Regions from separate parts of the Paenibacillus diazotrophicus genome, predicted to be linked through region 3. Evidence: riboswitches for the same ligand, from Rfam matches in the RefSeq annotation. Region 3 holds a riboswitch; each other region holds the start of a gene.

Region 1 (4,740 bases), on a different contig from region 3:
GCCGGCGGGCGCGTTGCAGCGACCGATGACGCCGCTGCGGCAGGCTGCTTCGTGCCTGCCGCAGCAGACGCCGGAGCGGGCGTAACCGTTACGCCCGCAGCATTTGACGGCGCGCGGTCTGTGCCCGCGCCGTCCGGGTCAGCGGGCGGCGTGGCATCCGCCGCCCCTGCCTCTGCTCCGGCGGATGCTGCGCCGGAGGTTGAAGCGGCCATGCCGTCCGCCGGAGCGGAGGGTATGGCCGTGCCCTCAGGCCGCGCAGACGCCGCGGCCGGGGAACCGGCGGTCGGCACAGGTCCGCCGCCTGCGGAATCCGGCTGCGCCTGGGAGCAGCCGGCAAGCAGCAGTGATGTCAGGAGCGGAAGCAGCAGATAGAGCTTCCGCCGCCCTGGTTTTGATAGACTGAACATTACCTTCTACACCTCCACAAAAAGGGAAAAGAACGGGGGCAGTCAGCCTGTTCCCCGTTCCGTCCATACACCTTATGATTTCTAAATCTATACAAGCGAATTGGGAGCATCAGACTCCCTGCTGCTGAACGTGCCCTTCCCCGGGCCTGCAGGAATTCTCCATCAGCTGGTCAGGCACCCGCAGCGTAATCTATCAGCTTCTCCATTCACCCATACCATCCTGCTGGTAAGCTTTCCAACTCCATTAAGGCAATCTGACAGCCACAACTGCAGCCATTTCTCTAGTTACAGCTGCGGAAGGATTGAATTCCCCGCCCGCTCCTGTCATAAGCCCAAGTCCGGTCACAGTGCGTACCGCAGTTACTGCGTATCCGCTAATCTGGTCTTCATCGGTGAATTTACCGGCTCCGGCCGCGGCAGAAGCAGCATCCAGCTTGAACGCTCTCATCATCATCACAGCCATATCCTGGCGGGTAACCAGGCCGTCCGGTTTGAAGGTTGTTCCTGTTACTCCGCTAATAATACCCAATTGCTTCGCTTTATTCACTGCTCCATAATACCATGCATTCGCTTTAACATCACTGAAAGCTTGGGCAGCAGATGCCGGGGACGGCTCATTGCCGGTCAGTCTCAGCAGCAGCGCCGCGAACTCAGCCCGGGTAATCTTCTGCTTCGGAGCAAATATAAGGCTGTTCTTACTGACACCGTCCATCAGCTTGCGGTCATAAGCCGTATACACGGACTCCAGGGCCCAAGGGGAGATCGATTTCACATCGGTAAAAGCAGCACGGTCCGCCGTAGCAGACGCCACGGTCAGCGGCTGCGAATAGCGGACTACCGCAGGTGTGCTGTTTTTGAGATACCCTGTAATGACAATCGTATATTTATTCGCTGGCAGACCGCCGGCAAAAATAGCATTACCCGCTGCATCCGTAACAGCCGTTTTACCGCCGATGGTTACCTGCACACCGGAGGCCGGTGATGTGACCGGATCGGAGGTGAAGGTCTTTTCATTCCACACCCACTGCTTTTGAGTCACTTTTACCGTGAGATCCTGTCCCGGCTTCGGCTGTGCCGGAGATACCGTCACGGATTCCACCACCTGTGTGTTATCCCCGCCATAATAGACGAGTACGCGGTCATTCGCCTCCAGGGTAAAATCGCCCATGCCTACGCTTGGATAAATCCACGCTCCGCCGCGGGCTACCACATACATCCAGCCGTCATAGCCGCCAAAAGCACCGGCAGTCACGCCGCCGATCCCCGTCACGTAATTGCCTGCTTCGTTAACCAGGGCCACACCCTTCTGCGCTGCCGCTTTCTCCAGCGCATTAAGCACATTGCCTGCATATACAGTGCCCTCTCCAAGGGTTCCACCCGGTCCTTCAATGGCAACGGACACGAGAACCTGAGGATTCTTCACAGGCGCACTGCTGAGATCATACAGTTTGCCGCCTGTGCTGTACAGGCTGTAAGCTACCAACGCTTCCAGCGCCTGTTCGGTTGAGAGCTGGTTGTAGCTTCCGCCAGCCGTATGGGTGAACCCGCCGCCGGCTGTGCTGAAGCTCAGCAGCTTACCGATCAGATTCACATTACCACGGGTATACTCCGCTCCCGTAGGGTCTACACCAAAGGAAGACAGTCCGATGATCGCCTGAGCAACACTTTCACTGCTGTCACCGTAGCCGCCATTCTTATCCTGTGCGGTAGCGAGCCAGGCTGCTGCCCGCTGTCCGGCGGTTTTCGCTGCCGGATCATCCTTATGTCCAGCCAGCACCGTCAGCACCATCGCCGTCATATCCGGATCACTTGCACCCGTAGTCAGGGTGAAGCCGCCGTCTGTATTCTGCTTAGCCAGAATCTCCGCCAGCAATTTGGCCGGTGTCCATTTGGCATCAGCAGGAATGTTATAGCTTCCGGAATCCAGAGCCAGCAGCACATAAGCTGCGTTGTTCAGCGTCTGGCCGGTGATTTTATCGTTATTGTACAGCTTCTCAATCAGGTTGTAGCCGCCAACATTAGCCGGATCGCCTCCAAGTGCCTTCACGGCAAGCGTAATCCGCGCATATTCCGTAGCTCTGGCGAATACGCCCTTGGCTGCGGTTACTTTGCTTTCAAGTGCTTTTAGATAGCTGTCCGGGACCTTGTAACCGGCTTGGGCAAGGCCGATGGCCTGCCAATCCGACTGTACCCCGTTCTTCAGCACAAACTCAGAAGTCGCATAGACCGCATCAGCTACGCTGGCTGCCTGTTTTGCAGTTATAGTTGAGGCGGCACTTCCGGAGTTCGCGGCAGCTGCAGTACCCGTCTCCGCAAAAGCTTGTCCTCCCGGAGCTACAGCCGCTCCCAGAACCGCGAACAGCATGATTACGATCAAACCTAGCCGTGTAAACCTGGATGATAGATTGTTCTTCATAGCTAACCTCTTTCTTTGGATAAAATGGATGAAGCCTTCGTCCTCCGCTAGGCGCGGCAACACAAGCAGATACGGCTGCGCCGTCCTTATAAGGACGGTATCCGTTTCTGCGGGAAATATAAGGATAATCAATGGCGTGATGCGTATAAATCCTTATATTCACATAAAAGACCGCCCTGTACAGGGCGGCCGGGGAAGGATACAAAATGCGCGGCGGCTATACGATATTACTCTTAAGCAGCCGTCTGCTTGTATTGCACCTGTTCCGCATTCTTACCCCCGAAGAATAGAAACAACAGCGAAAAAGGCAGGTCTCCTGGCTCATGCTTCATTGCTTCCCTTGCCTTCCCATCCTAACAGCAGACAGTGGCATTTCAAGAGTTGCTCCGCATTTACAGTGGCGGGACCGCGCCGGACTTACACCGGCCTTCCCTTTTAAGCAGATTACATACAAAGAAACCGCTTTGCCGCCATATAAAGGCAGAGCTCGTTTCTAAGAAAATCCGCACCTTTTTCTAAAGCTTATTAAATTTTAATATTCATAATCATATCTACTATTTCCCTGTATGTCTATAGACAAGCTGTTTCAATTCTGTGCCGCCCCTATCCCTTCACTTCAAAAAAAACTGAACAGCGTGATATACCGGGCTAGTACGGCATATCACGCAGTTCAGGATTGTAATTAGTTATTCTTAACTGCCAGTGAGAACCAGCATTTGCAGGTTGATTGTATTCTGTACAGCAGAATAGGAATAAAATTTCCGTGACTTCTTATACATAACAGAATCTAATCTGCTGTTTATTTCCCATCCGCCCCCGGGCTGGCTGAAGGAGTAGGCTCGATCCCAGTTGTAGCCTCTGGCGTACTATCTGGATTACTATCTGGAGTACTATCCAGAGTACTCTCCGAACTAGCCTGCAGCTTCAGCGTATAGCCTCCGGCGGTGATTACATCACCTTCCGCCAGCTTCGCTCCAGACTCCAGCTCCACCGTCACCTCATATACGGGCGCAGGAGTTCCCGCGCCCAAAGCTCCCGCTGTCGGGGAGGCGGCTGCCTCACCCATGCCGCCGCTGTTCCCTGCGGCAGCTTCACCCGTGCCGCCGCCGTCCCCTGAGGCTGCTTCACCAGCGCCGCCGCTGTTCCCTGCGGCTGCTTCCCCAGTCCCGCCGTCAGCTCCGGCGGCCAGGCAACTGCTCGCAGTTGCTACAACCTTGTAAGTGTCCGTAACGTTGTTACCGGACATCACAATGATCTGCGCCGGCTTGAATGCGATACAATCCGCCTCATCGGCAAAGCTGAACACCAGCTTGGCGTTTTCATTTCCGCCGCCTGCTGTTCCGCTGCCTTCGTTCCCGCTGCCGGCAAGCCGTACAGAGGCTGGGGCTTGAACTTGTCCCCCCGCATCCGTGGTGGTGCCCCGAACCGGGCTCAGGGTCGCAGCCGGCGCAGCGGTATCCCCGCTGCCGCGCAGCATGCTCATTGCGATGATGGCAATAATCAGTATGATACCCAGGATGCTGCCGGAGATCAGGATCTGAAATCGGCTGCGGCTAACCCACCGCGCCAGCGGCGAAGCCAGCTGGGAGCGCGCTTCGTTGTATACATTTTGCAGTGCCGGGCCTGCGGCGGCGGCATAGCTTTTGCGGAATTCGCGGCTTTTGAACGCCTCGCGGTCACTGTTCAGGAAGTACTTCAGAACGGCCCGGCGATACCCGGGCCAGAGCTTTTTATTCGAAATCGAAAATAGCGGATTGCCCTGCGACCAGGCTAGGAAACGGTAGATCGTCTCTTTATCCCCGCCCGCCTTGCGCTTCAGCAGTTCCATCAGCGTCTCATAATCCAGCGGTCCATCCTGCCGCTCACTATTATGATAAAAGGCCAATGGCACACGTTCGAATGGCTCAATACTGTGCG
Region 2 (4,740 bases), on a different contig from region 3:
GTGCCGTATTGTCTATAGAGAGCTTCATTCATTTCGCGTGAAAAAGGTCCCTGCATCGCAATGATGTTGCGCTGTTCTATCCCGAGGCAAATGCACTTCTGTATATTTTCCAGACAGGGCAGCAGTCTTACGGTTAACCGGATAGCGGTATTCCCCAGCAGTTGTCCTGCAAACACCTCTAATGTTTTGCCGCCGGTCGTCAGCATAATGGAGCCTTCCAGCTGCTTGGCCCTGCGCGCTGCCTCTTCATAGGAATGCACGACCATTAACCGGGGATGTTTATCATAACTGACGCTGCGCCGCTCATAACGCCAATAGGGCAGACCGAGCACTGCAGCGGCTCTCATCGCATGGGCATGTGCCTCCTGTGCAAACGGATGGCTGGCATCAACGATGGCGCTGCAGCCTTCCTTCCGCAGGCAGGAGATCATTCCGTCCTGATCTAGCCTGCCGATACGCGTCCGTATGCCCGCTGCTTCAAGGCGTTCCGCAGCACTTGCCGTCACAACGGACGCCAGCAGCTGTAGCCCTTCACTTGACAGGGAAAGCGCCAGTTCACGGGCATCACGGGTTCCACATAGCATAAATATCATCGGGTCAGTGCGCCATTGGAGCAGTTGGCGGGTTCATGGCCACATCCATGCCCTTCTCCCCCATGGGAGCCGTGATGATGCGCCTCGTCACCGTGGTGATGGTGATGATGATGAATAGAAGCTTCGTCGCGGTATTTGCAATTGTCGCAGTTGGCTACAGTCAGGCCCGCCACAGTCTCATCTATACGATCGATCAGCATGTCGGACAGCAGCGGGTGTGTGCCCAGATAGCTGCCTGCCTCTACTTCAATCTCTGGGTGTGCTGCGGCAAAACCGTTCACCGTTTCGTTGAACTGTCTCATCAGCACCCCGGTGAATAATAAATACGGAAGCACGATGATTTTCCGCGCTCCAAGTGCAAGGCACCGCTCCAATCCTGCGTTCAGCGAAGGCTTGGCCATAGCAATAAAGCAGGCCTCGACGCTTTTAAAGGAGGTTCTTTCCCAGAGCAGACGGGTCAGCTTGAAGAGGTCGCTGTTCGCATCCGGGTCACTGCCTCCGCGGCCCATGACAAGCACGATAGTATCTTCATCTGTGATCTGGTCCTTTTCCTCACTCAGCACAGCCGCCGTCTCCTGATTGCTGCTATCCGGGTGCGCAAAGTGGCTTTGGTGTGCGCGTACGATCGCATTATTAGTGATGTCTCCAGATTGCGCCCATTGTTCTGAGGTCTGAATCGGCCGCGACAGCGCCATAGCTCCTGCGATGCGGTCTAACAGAATTTCCGCTGCTCTCTCCTGCACGCCAATAGGCCGGCCATATATAAATTCCACATCCGGATATTTCAGCTTCGCCTGATCCAGGGCCATCGGAATATCCAGCTTGGAATGTCCCGCCGCGAATAAAATAATCGGTACAACATAGACCTTAACGGCTCCTCCCCGGACACATAGATCTATGCCTTCGGAAATGGATGGAGCCGACAACTCGATAAAGCAGGTCTCCATGATATACTCCGGCCTCCGGTCAGCCAGCAAACGGGTAAAGTTCCGCAGCTCCTCATTCCCCTCTTCCACACGGCTTCCATGTCCTACTAGCAGCACCGCCGGCTTCCGGCTGGCACCTTCCGGGTTCTGCAAAAGCACGGGTTCAGATTGAATCCCGCTCTCCTGGTCACCGCCAGCCAATGCCGCCAGCGACCAAGGTTCTGCTGCGGTCCGCAGCCGTTCATGCGGCTTCAATACCTGCGTATCAGCGCCAAGGCAGTACTTGCGCTCATAGCCGCGTGGTGTAACTAAAAGGCCTTCATAGACTATGGTAGCTGAATTGCCGACGATTACAGTCGAGAGCATGCCGATCTCATGGTTCAGCATATCCTGGAGCGTTGTGACGATGGTCTGCTGGCGGTCACGGTAGGCGCTTTTTACGATACCGACCGGAGTGGCAGGGTCCCGGTAGCGTAGCAGAATCTGACGGGCTTCTTCAATTTGGCGTGTCCGCTTCCCGCTGCGCGGATTATAAAAGGCAATTACAAAGTCAGCCATTCCTGCTGCTTCCACCCGTGCCGCAATGCTCTCCCAAGGCGTAAGATGGTCACTCAGGCTAATCGTACAGGAATCATGCATAATCGGTGCTCCCAGCAGCGAGGAGCAGGATTGAATCGCCGAAATACCTGGAATCACTTCGACCACTACACCTGTGTCAGGTTTCCAGCCCCGTTCGATCAGCACTTCATAGACCAGCCCCGCCATTCCATATACACCTGCATCTCCGCTGGAGATGACAGCAATGGTCTGACCGTCCTCTGCCCGGCGAACCGCTTCCCGGGCCCGGCTGACCTCCTCGGTCATGCCTGTTCCGACAATCTCCTGATGCCGCATCAGCGGCCGGACCAAATCCACATAAGTGCTGTAGCCGATCACAGCCTCACTTTCTTCCAGCGCCGCCAAAGCCCGGCCCGTAATATGCTCCATTGCACCGGGACCAAAACCGATAATCAGCAGCTTTCCTAGTCTGTTCATTCTTGTTCCTCCATCCTTGATACAGCTTCGGTACTCAAAGCAAAAACTCCCGCCTTGTGGGGTGGGAGGTACATGTACGTATTCAGATCACAAAAAGAAGGCAGGCCCGCCGCCAAAACAAGCAGTGCCCCCTCATCTGTTCATCCATTCGTACACCGCTCCTATCCGCGTAGAGTCGTGTGTGCGCAAACAAGGTAGGTCTCCTGGCTCGGGATCATTGCCTGGCTTCGTCTTCCCCGGAGCTATCACCGAGTGACTTGTTGAAGCCGGCTCTTCCTTACAGTGGCGGGACCGCTCGGGAGTTGCACCCGATTCCCTGTTATCCCTTGATATCAATCAAAGGCACCTTGTTTCGTCGCTGATTCATCCTGTACATCATAGCGGAGACCGCTCACGCATGTCTGTGATAAAAGTGCAGCGCATGAAGCTTGTAAGAATGTCACTTGAGTAATATAATTATTAACTATAACGCTGTATCGGAGGCTTTTCATGAAACTTGATCTTACTGAAGAATCCCTGCCGGTGTACGAAGCATTATCCAGCTCTGTTCGACTGCATATGCTCCGTCTGCTTGCCGTCCAGCCCATGAATGTCAAGGAATTAGCCGGAGCGGTGCAGCTCAGCAGTGCGATTATGACCATGCATGTGCGTAAGCTGGAGGCTGCCGGACTTATCAGCACCCATATGGCTCCCGGACGGAGCGGCTTGCAGAAAATCTGCACAATAGCCGTGGACAATGCCGAGATTTTGTTCCCGGGACAAGGTAAAACAGAGCGTAAACGCCACCGTAAAGAGATCCCCGTCGGGCATTATTCCAATTTCCAGATCGAACCGACCTGCGGTCTGGCTACCACGGAGCAAATCATCGGCAACTTTGACGATCCGCGTTATTTCTGGGATCTCGAGCGGATGAATGCCGGTATTCTCTGGTTTGGCAAAGGATATGTCGAATATAAAATCCCTAACTTTCTGCTGTCCAGCCAGCAGCCGGAGGAACTGGTCATTACGATGGAGATTGCCTCGGAAGCACCGTCCATTAATAATAATTGGCCTTCGGACATCACCTTTACCCTGAACGGGCACAAGCTTGGCTACTGGACAAGTCCCGGCGATTATGGAGACAGGCAGGGCAAATACACACCATCCTGGTGGCCCGCCCTCACTAATCAATACGGATTGCTCAAGCAGCTGAGGGTTACTCCAAAGGGTACTTTTATGGATGGCCATAAGCTGTCCGAGGTTACGCTTGAACAGGTGGGCATCCGCAGCAAACAATGGACGTTCATGCTGTCTGTGGAAGAAGACGCCGAGCATATCGGGGGTCTAACCCTCTTCGGCAAAGGGTTCGGCAATTATAACGAAGACATGCTGGTAGATTTATATTATACAGATATGCCAGACAGCAATGAGTCGGCAGGGTCTGCTTAACCCCCATATACGCACAAAATAAAGAAACCCCGAATTCCGCAGTTTATCAAACTGGTGGAATTCGGGGTTTCTTGGCTTAGCCAGGTTTAGCAATCGTTATACCGTTACAGCATGGCCTGGCGATAGTGTACCTTGTCTATTCGTTAACCGGCTGCCACAGGCCGCCCCCGGGAAGCGGACAGCCCCTTGCCTTCAAACGGGCAACAACCGGTATGATGCAGCCGCAGGCGGTGCAGGTTACCCCATCCTGCAGTTTGGAGCAGGTACTGCAAATAGCGACCCGCTCCGCATACAACGAATCTGAAGCGGTGTTACCTTCATTGAACATCGAGGATGCCAGAATACGGGCGATCTGTGCATCTGTGACCTTATAGTCGTCCCGGCAGCCTTTACAGGAAGAGGTTGTGGCCATAGCAGTACTCCTTTTATGCGTTCGGTGTAATCTCCAGTACCGTTACCGACATCGCCGGCAGCTCCACAGTAATCGTATCGCCTTCCAGCTTGAAAGCTGTGAACGGCTGCGGAACGACAGCTTCCGGCTCGCTGAACGAGTTGTGGGCATCGATCGTTGCCCCGGCCAGAGTTGTACCGGTAATCTGAACCGCTTGGCCGGCGAGTCCGCGTAATTCCAGTGGAAGTACTGCTGCGGCCGCATGATTCAGGTTACAGAGGCTGACATGAATCACTCCCTCTGCCGTTACCGAAGCTGAGGCGGATACTTCCGGAATCTCCTTACCATCAAAGCTGTAAGATCCGCT
Region 3 (4,740 bases):
TTTATTAGTTTAAAATTGCGGGTCATCTGCATAACAATACCTTTGTAAACATCTCCTTATATGGTCGAACAGAGTAAGCGTAACCGGAGAATTTCCAAGGAGTACTACAACGCAAGATCTATCATTTCAAGTTTTAGATTATGAGAAGTCTATCGCGAAAAAGCTTAGGGAGTTATGGAGGATTGAATACAGTACGTGAAAATCATAAGAATACCCGGTGCATAAGCACATCATCCCACATTAAGGGAAGAGTAACCCCCCCAAACTCAAGCCTCCAGATCTACCCGTTTTTTATCACAAGACTTTGATTAACACATAATCAGTCGGATCAATAAAACAAAAGCACGACCCCCGGGAATCCCGGAAAGCCGCGCCATGATTGAGTTATTAAGGATGCTGGTGAAGGGAATTGAACCCCCGGCCTACGCATTACGAGTGCGTTGCTCTACCCCTGAGCTACACCAGCTTAAAGCTCTTTTCTGTCAAACAAAATACATTATACCCCGTCTAGGGAAAAACGCAACCCATTCTATCACAATGCTAGTTAAACAGAACTATTCCGCCTGTAGCTTGCGCTCCACCGATTCCAGCTTGCTGCGGCTTGTGGAAGGCTTGTCGCGCCGGTCATCAATCTTGAGTGAGGTGGACACCCGCTGGGCTCCCGCACGAAAAGGGGATTCATGCAAGGCTTCGACTGCCGCAAGAATCCGTGTGAGCGGTCCCTCGATGATCGTGCCCATAGATGTCAACTCATACTTAATACCTTCCACTGTCTCCAGCACGCGCTGCATATCCGCCACGTAGCTGCTGAGACTGGTGCTGCCTGTACCAATCGGAATTACGGTTACTTCGCCAATTGCCATTCTGAAGCCCCTCCTATATAAAACTCGTTATATAATTCCCTGGTCCCTTCTATTGTAGCAACTCCCGCCTCCCCCCACAAATCCCCCCTAACATTTGGACAATTTATGAACCGGATTCGGCAAAATTTACACACAAGTTGTGGATTACCTGTGGATGAACTGTGGACGAATGCCAGGTTATCTGTGGATCATCTGTGGATCATTTGTGAGTAAACGGGTGGAACCCGCCCGGGGCGCGGACTCGCAAAAAAATGTTTACAAACACAATATATTGGGTTATTTTTATCTAGCGACAACAAAATATAGTGGAAACAGGTGCTTTGCTCTCTCAAGAGGGTTGAAGCTTAATAGGGAAACGCGGTGCAAATCCGCTGTGGTCCCGCCACTGTAACCGGGTGTTCTGCTGGCTTCTACAAGCCCTGCAGAACAGTATCTGGAGGCTCACGCCACTGAGGGCATCGCCCCTTGGGAAGGCGCCTCACAGGATTCACCGGAAGCCAGGAGACCTGCCTGTTTCCGGACACCATCATATACACCTGCGAGGAACAGGAGAGGTGTCCGCATGCGGCCTGCACCAGCAGATTCAGCCTTCCCGCCGAATGGGAGACAAAGGCTGCCGATACCTGAATGCGATAAGCATATCGCGCTCAGGTATCGGCTTCTGCGGGAAAGATTCTTTCCATGGAGACCATCCGCAAATATCCGGTTTTCGGCTATTTGCTTACGCATCCGGGCATTTTCCGCCGTCCTCGGCGGGAGATGCTTTTTTTTACAATGTCAGTCGTTATGTCAGAACGTTCTTATATACCGAGAGGAGAGCTATACAATGACGCTGCTGGAGAAACGGTACAATGTTGGACAAGCTGCACAGGAGGATCTATTAGAGGAAGTTATCCATTTGGGGCGCGATATCATCTACAGCCGGGATTTGGATCTATTGCGTGAGAACGCCAATTTGAACGGAGAGAGCTTTTCCGGCAAAATGAGCAAGTTCGGCAGTGAGTATTCCAAGTGGTATGCCCGTAACTTCACGATGCCTCCGCAACTGGTGCAGGCTACCCTCGACAATGTGGTGTATGTCCACGATCTGGACCAATACGCGATTGGAACCACCAACTGTATCTTTATCCCGTTCGACCGTCTTCTACGTGAAGGCTTCAACACCGGCAACGGCAGCGTGCGTCCTCCCAACTCGATTATGACTGCGATGTCGCTTGTGGCGATTATTTTCCAGTCCCAGCAGAATGCCCAATACGGGGGCGTATCCGCCAACAAGCTGGATTATGACCTGGCCCCTTATGTGACCAAATCCTTCGCCAAGCTGTTTCGCAAGGGACTCGAATATTTCGAAGAAGGACAAGCCGGGGACATTGCTGGCGAAATCACTATGAGCCGTGGTGATCTGGCAGAGCAGTATCCGCGCGCCTTCCGCTTTGCATCCAAAGAAACAGAAAGCGAAACGCTGCAGGCGGCAGAGAGCATGATACATAACCTGAATACGATGTCCAGCCGCTCGGGCGGCCAGATTCCTTTTACCAGCATCAACTATGGTACATGCACCTCTCCTGAGGGACAACTGGTGATCAGCTCGCTGCTGACCGCCACGATGAACGGGCTTGGCAGCGGCGAAACGCCGGTATTTCCAATCCAGATTTTCAAATGCAAACAGGGTGTGAATCAGCAGCAGGGCGATCCTAACTATGAACTGTTCCTCAAAGCCGCCGAATGCTCTGCCCGCAGACTGTATCCGAACTTTGCCAATCTGGATGCTCCGCTCAACCTGCAGTATTACGATCCGGCCGATCCGGATACCGAATTTGCAACCATGGGCTGCCGCACACGGGTACTGGGTGACCGCTTCGGACGCAACCACTGCTCCGGCAAAGGCAACCTGTCCTTCAATACGCTCAATCTGGTGCGGCTCGGACTTGCTTACGGCACGGCCACAGGCCGCCGCCTTGCCGCCGACGAAGAAGGCTTCTATGACGATCTGAACCATTACATGGACATTGCTCTGGAAGGGCTGCTCCACCGCTTCCGCATCCAGGCTTCCCAGAAGGCCAAAGCTTCCGACTTCATGATGCGTGAAGGCGTCTGGGAAGGGGGCCAAGCGCTTGCTCCCGATGATTCGGTTGGCGAGCTGCTGAAGCACGGCAGTCTGTCCATTGGCTTTATCGGAATGGCCGAGTGCATGAAGGCCATGTACGGCAAGCATCACGGTGAGGACATGGAGATCCATGCCAAGGCGCTCGCCATTGTCCGTCATATGCGGGAATACTGTGACCGCAAGAGCGAGGAGCTGAACCTCAACATCACGCTGTTCGCCACACCGGCTGAAGGCCTGTCGGGCAAGTTCACCAAGGTGGACCGCAAAGTGCTCGGGTCCATTCCGGGCATCACAGACCGTGAATACTATACGAACTCCTTCCACATCCCGGTCTATTATGAGCTGAGCGCTGCTCAGAAGATAAGCCTGGAAGCACCGTTCCATGAATACTGCAATGCCGGGGCAATCTCTTACGTGGAACTGAACGGGAATGCACGCAGCAACCCGGCGGCTTTTGTGAAGATCATCCGTTACGCGCTGGAACAGCAGGTCAGCTATTTCAGCATCAATCATCCCGTGGACCGCTGCTCGAACTGCGGCTACGAAGGCGTGATTGGCACCAATTGCCCTTCCTGCGACGCGCATGAGAACGATGTGCATATCCGCCGCCTGCGCCGGGTAACCGGCTACCTGACCGGCGACTACCAGACCCGCTTCAATGCCGCCAAGCAAGCCGAAGTAAGGGACCGCGTTAAGCATCTATGAACATATGCGGCTACTACCCGGAATCGATAAATGAAGGAGAAGGCATGCGGGCCGTCCTTTTCCTCAGCGGCTGCCGCCACCGCTGCCCGGGCTGCTTCAATCCCAAGACCTGGAATTTCAATTTCGGCGAGCCGTTCACCCTCCAGCGTCAGCGGGAGATCATTGCCGAAATAGCAGCGAATCCACTGCTGGACGGACTGACGCTGGCAGGCGGCGACCCTTTTTTCTCGGCAGAGGAGGCTGCGGGCTTCATTCAGGAGCTGCGCAGCGTGCTGCCCGATTATCCTATCTGGATTTACACCGGCTATACCTATGAAGAACTTACAGCAGCACCCGGCTCACCGGAATGGAACCTGCTGGCCCTGTGCCAGGTCGTGATTGACGGACGTTTTGTGGAAGAGCTTAAAGACACCACCCTTCCCTACCGGGGAAGCAGCAACCAGCGGATTATTGATATTCAGGCTAGCCTCGCCGATACCGAAATCGTACATTGGCAGCCGGCTGCCTTATAAATTCAGTTAACTTTCAAAGAGCAGGCCATGCCTTGGGGCGGGCCGCTCTCTGCGCTTATATACTTCAATTTGTGATATTGAAAATTAAACTCAAAAACGAAAGGATGTATGCACCTATGCCACAGCTCGTTGTGAAACCCGATAACCGCCAACTGGCTTTTGATGAAATCCGCCTGTCCGTATACGCCGACCGTATCCTCAATGGCCTGGATCAACTAAGCAAGGAAACCCTGATTCGCGGAGTGCAGTCCAAGCTGCGCCGTGACGAGGTTAGCGGAGAAGAGATCAGCAATGCTTTTACGATGAGCGCCCTTGAACTGGTGACCAAAGAGGAACCGGACTGGAAGTTCGCCGCTGCGCGTTCCCTCCTGACCTCCCTGTACAAGAAAGCCGCTGTCAACCGCCGCTATAAAGCTTACCCGGAAGAGCCTTACGGCGAGCTGTACCCGCTGATTACCGATCTGGTCAAGAAGGGTATCTACCGCGAAGAACTGTTGTCACACTACACCAAGGAACAGATCGATGAGCTCGGCGGCTGCATCGATTACACGCG

The links. Region 3 has a riboswitch for cobalamin ahead of ACAN54_RS18260 (anaerobic ribonucleoside triphosphate reductase). Riboswitches for the same ligand answer to the same signal wherever they lie in the genome.
Region 1: another riboswitch for cobalamin. It lies ahead of ACAN54_RS11435 (S-layer homology domain-containing protein); the one in region 3 lies ahead of ACAN54_RS18260 (anaerobic ribonucleoside triphosphate reductase).
Region 2: another riboswitch for cobalamin. It lies ahead of cobJ (precorrin-3B C(17)-methyltransferase); the one in region 3 lies ahead of ACAN54_RS18260 (anaerobic ribonucleoside triphosphate reductase).

The regions. Positions count from the first base shown of each region.
Region 1 covers NZ_JBGJZN010000002.1:35,291-40,030, reverse strand. The annotation lists gene ACAN54_RS11440 (DUF4430 domain-containing protein) at 1-407, opposite strand, end outside; gene ACAN54_RS11435 (S-layer homology domain-containing protein) at 652-2,823, opposite strand; cobalamin riboswitch at 3,113-3,302, opposite strand; gene ACAN54_RS11430 (GAP1-N2 domain-containing protein) at 3,623-4,740, opposite strand, start outside.
Region 2 covers NZ_JBGJZN010000006.1:226,297-231,036, reverse strand. The annotation lists partial or broken gene cobK (precorrin-6A reductase) at 1-593, opposite strand, end outside; gene cobJ (precorrin-3B C(17)-methyltransferase) at 590-2,554, opposite strand; cobalamin riboswitch at 2,731-2,919, opposite strand; gene ACAN54_RS21945 (ArsR/SmtB family transcription factor) at 3,044-3,982, shown strand; gene ACAN54_RS21940 (DUF6171 family protein) at 4,119-4,394, opposite strand; gene ACAN54_RS21935 (alpha-N-arabinofuranosidase) at 4,408-4,740, opposite strand, start outside.
Region 3 covers NZ_JBGJZN010000004.1:311,642-316,381, reverse strand. The annotation lists tRNA gene ACAN54_RS18270 (tRNA-Thr) at 395-466, opposite strand; gene ACAN54_RS18265 (MTH1187 family thiamine-binding protein) at 555-863, opposite strand; cobalamin riboswitch at 1,160-1,391, shown strand; gene ACAN54_RS18260 (anaerobic ribonucleoside triphosphate reductase) at 1,690-3,675, shown strand; gene nrdG (anaerobic ribonucleoside-triphosphate reductase activating protein) at 3,672-4,187, shown strand; gene ACAN54_RS18250 (ribonucleoside-diphosphate reductase subunit alpha) at 4,304-4,740, shown strand, end outside.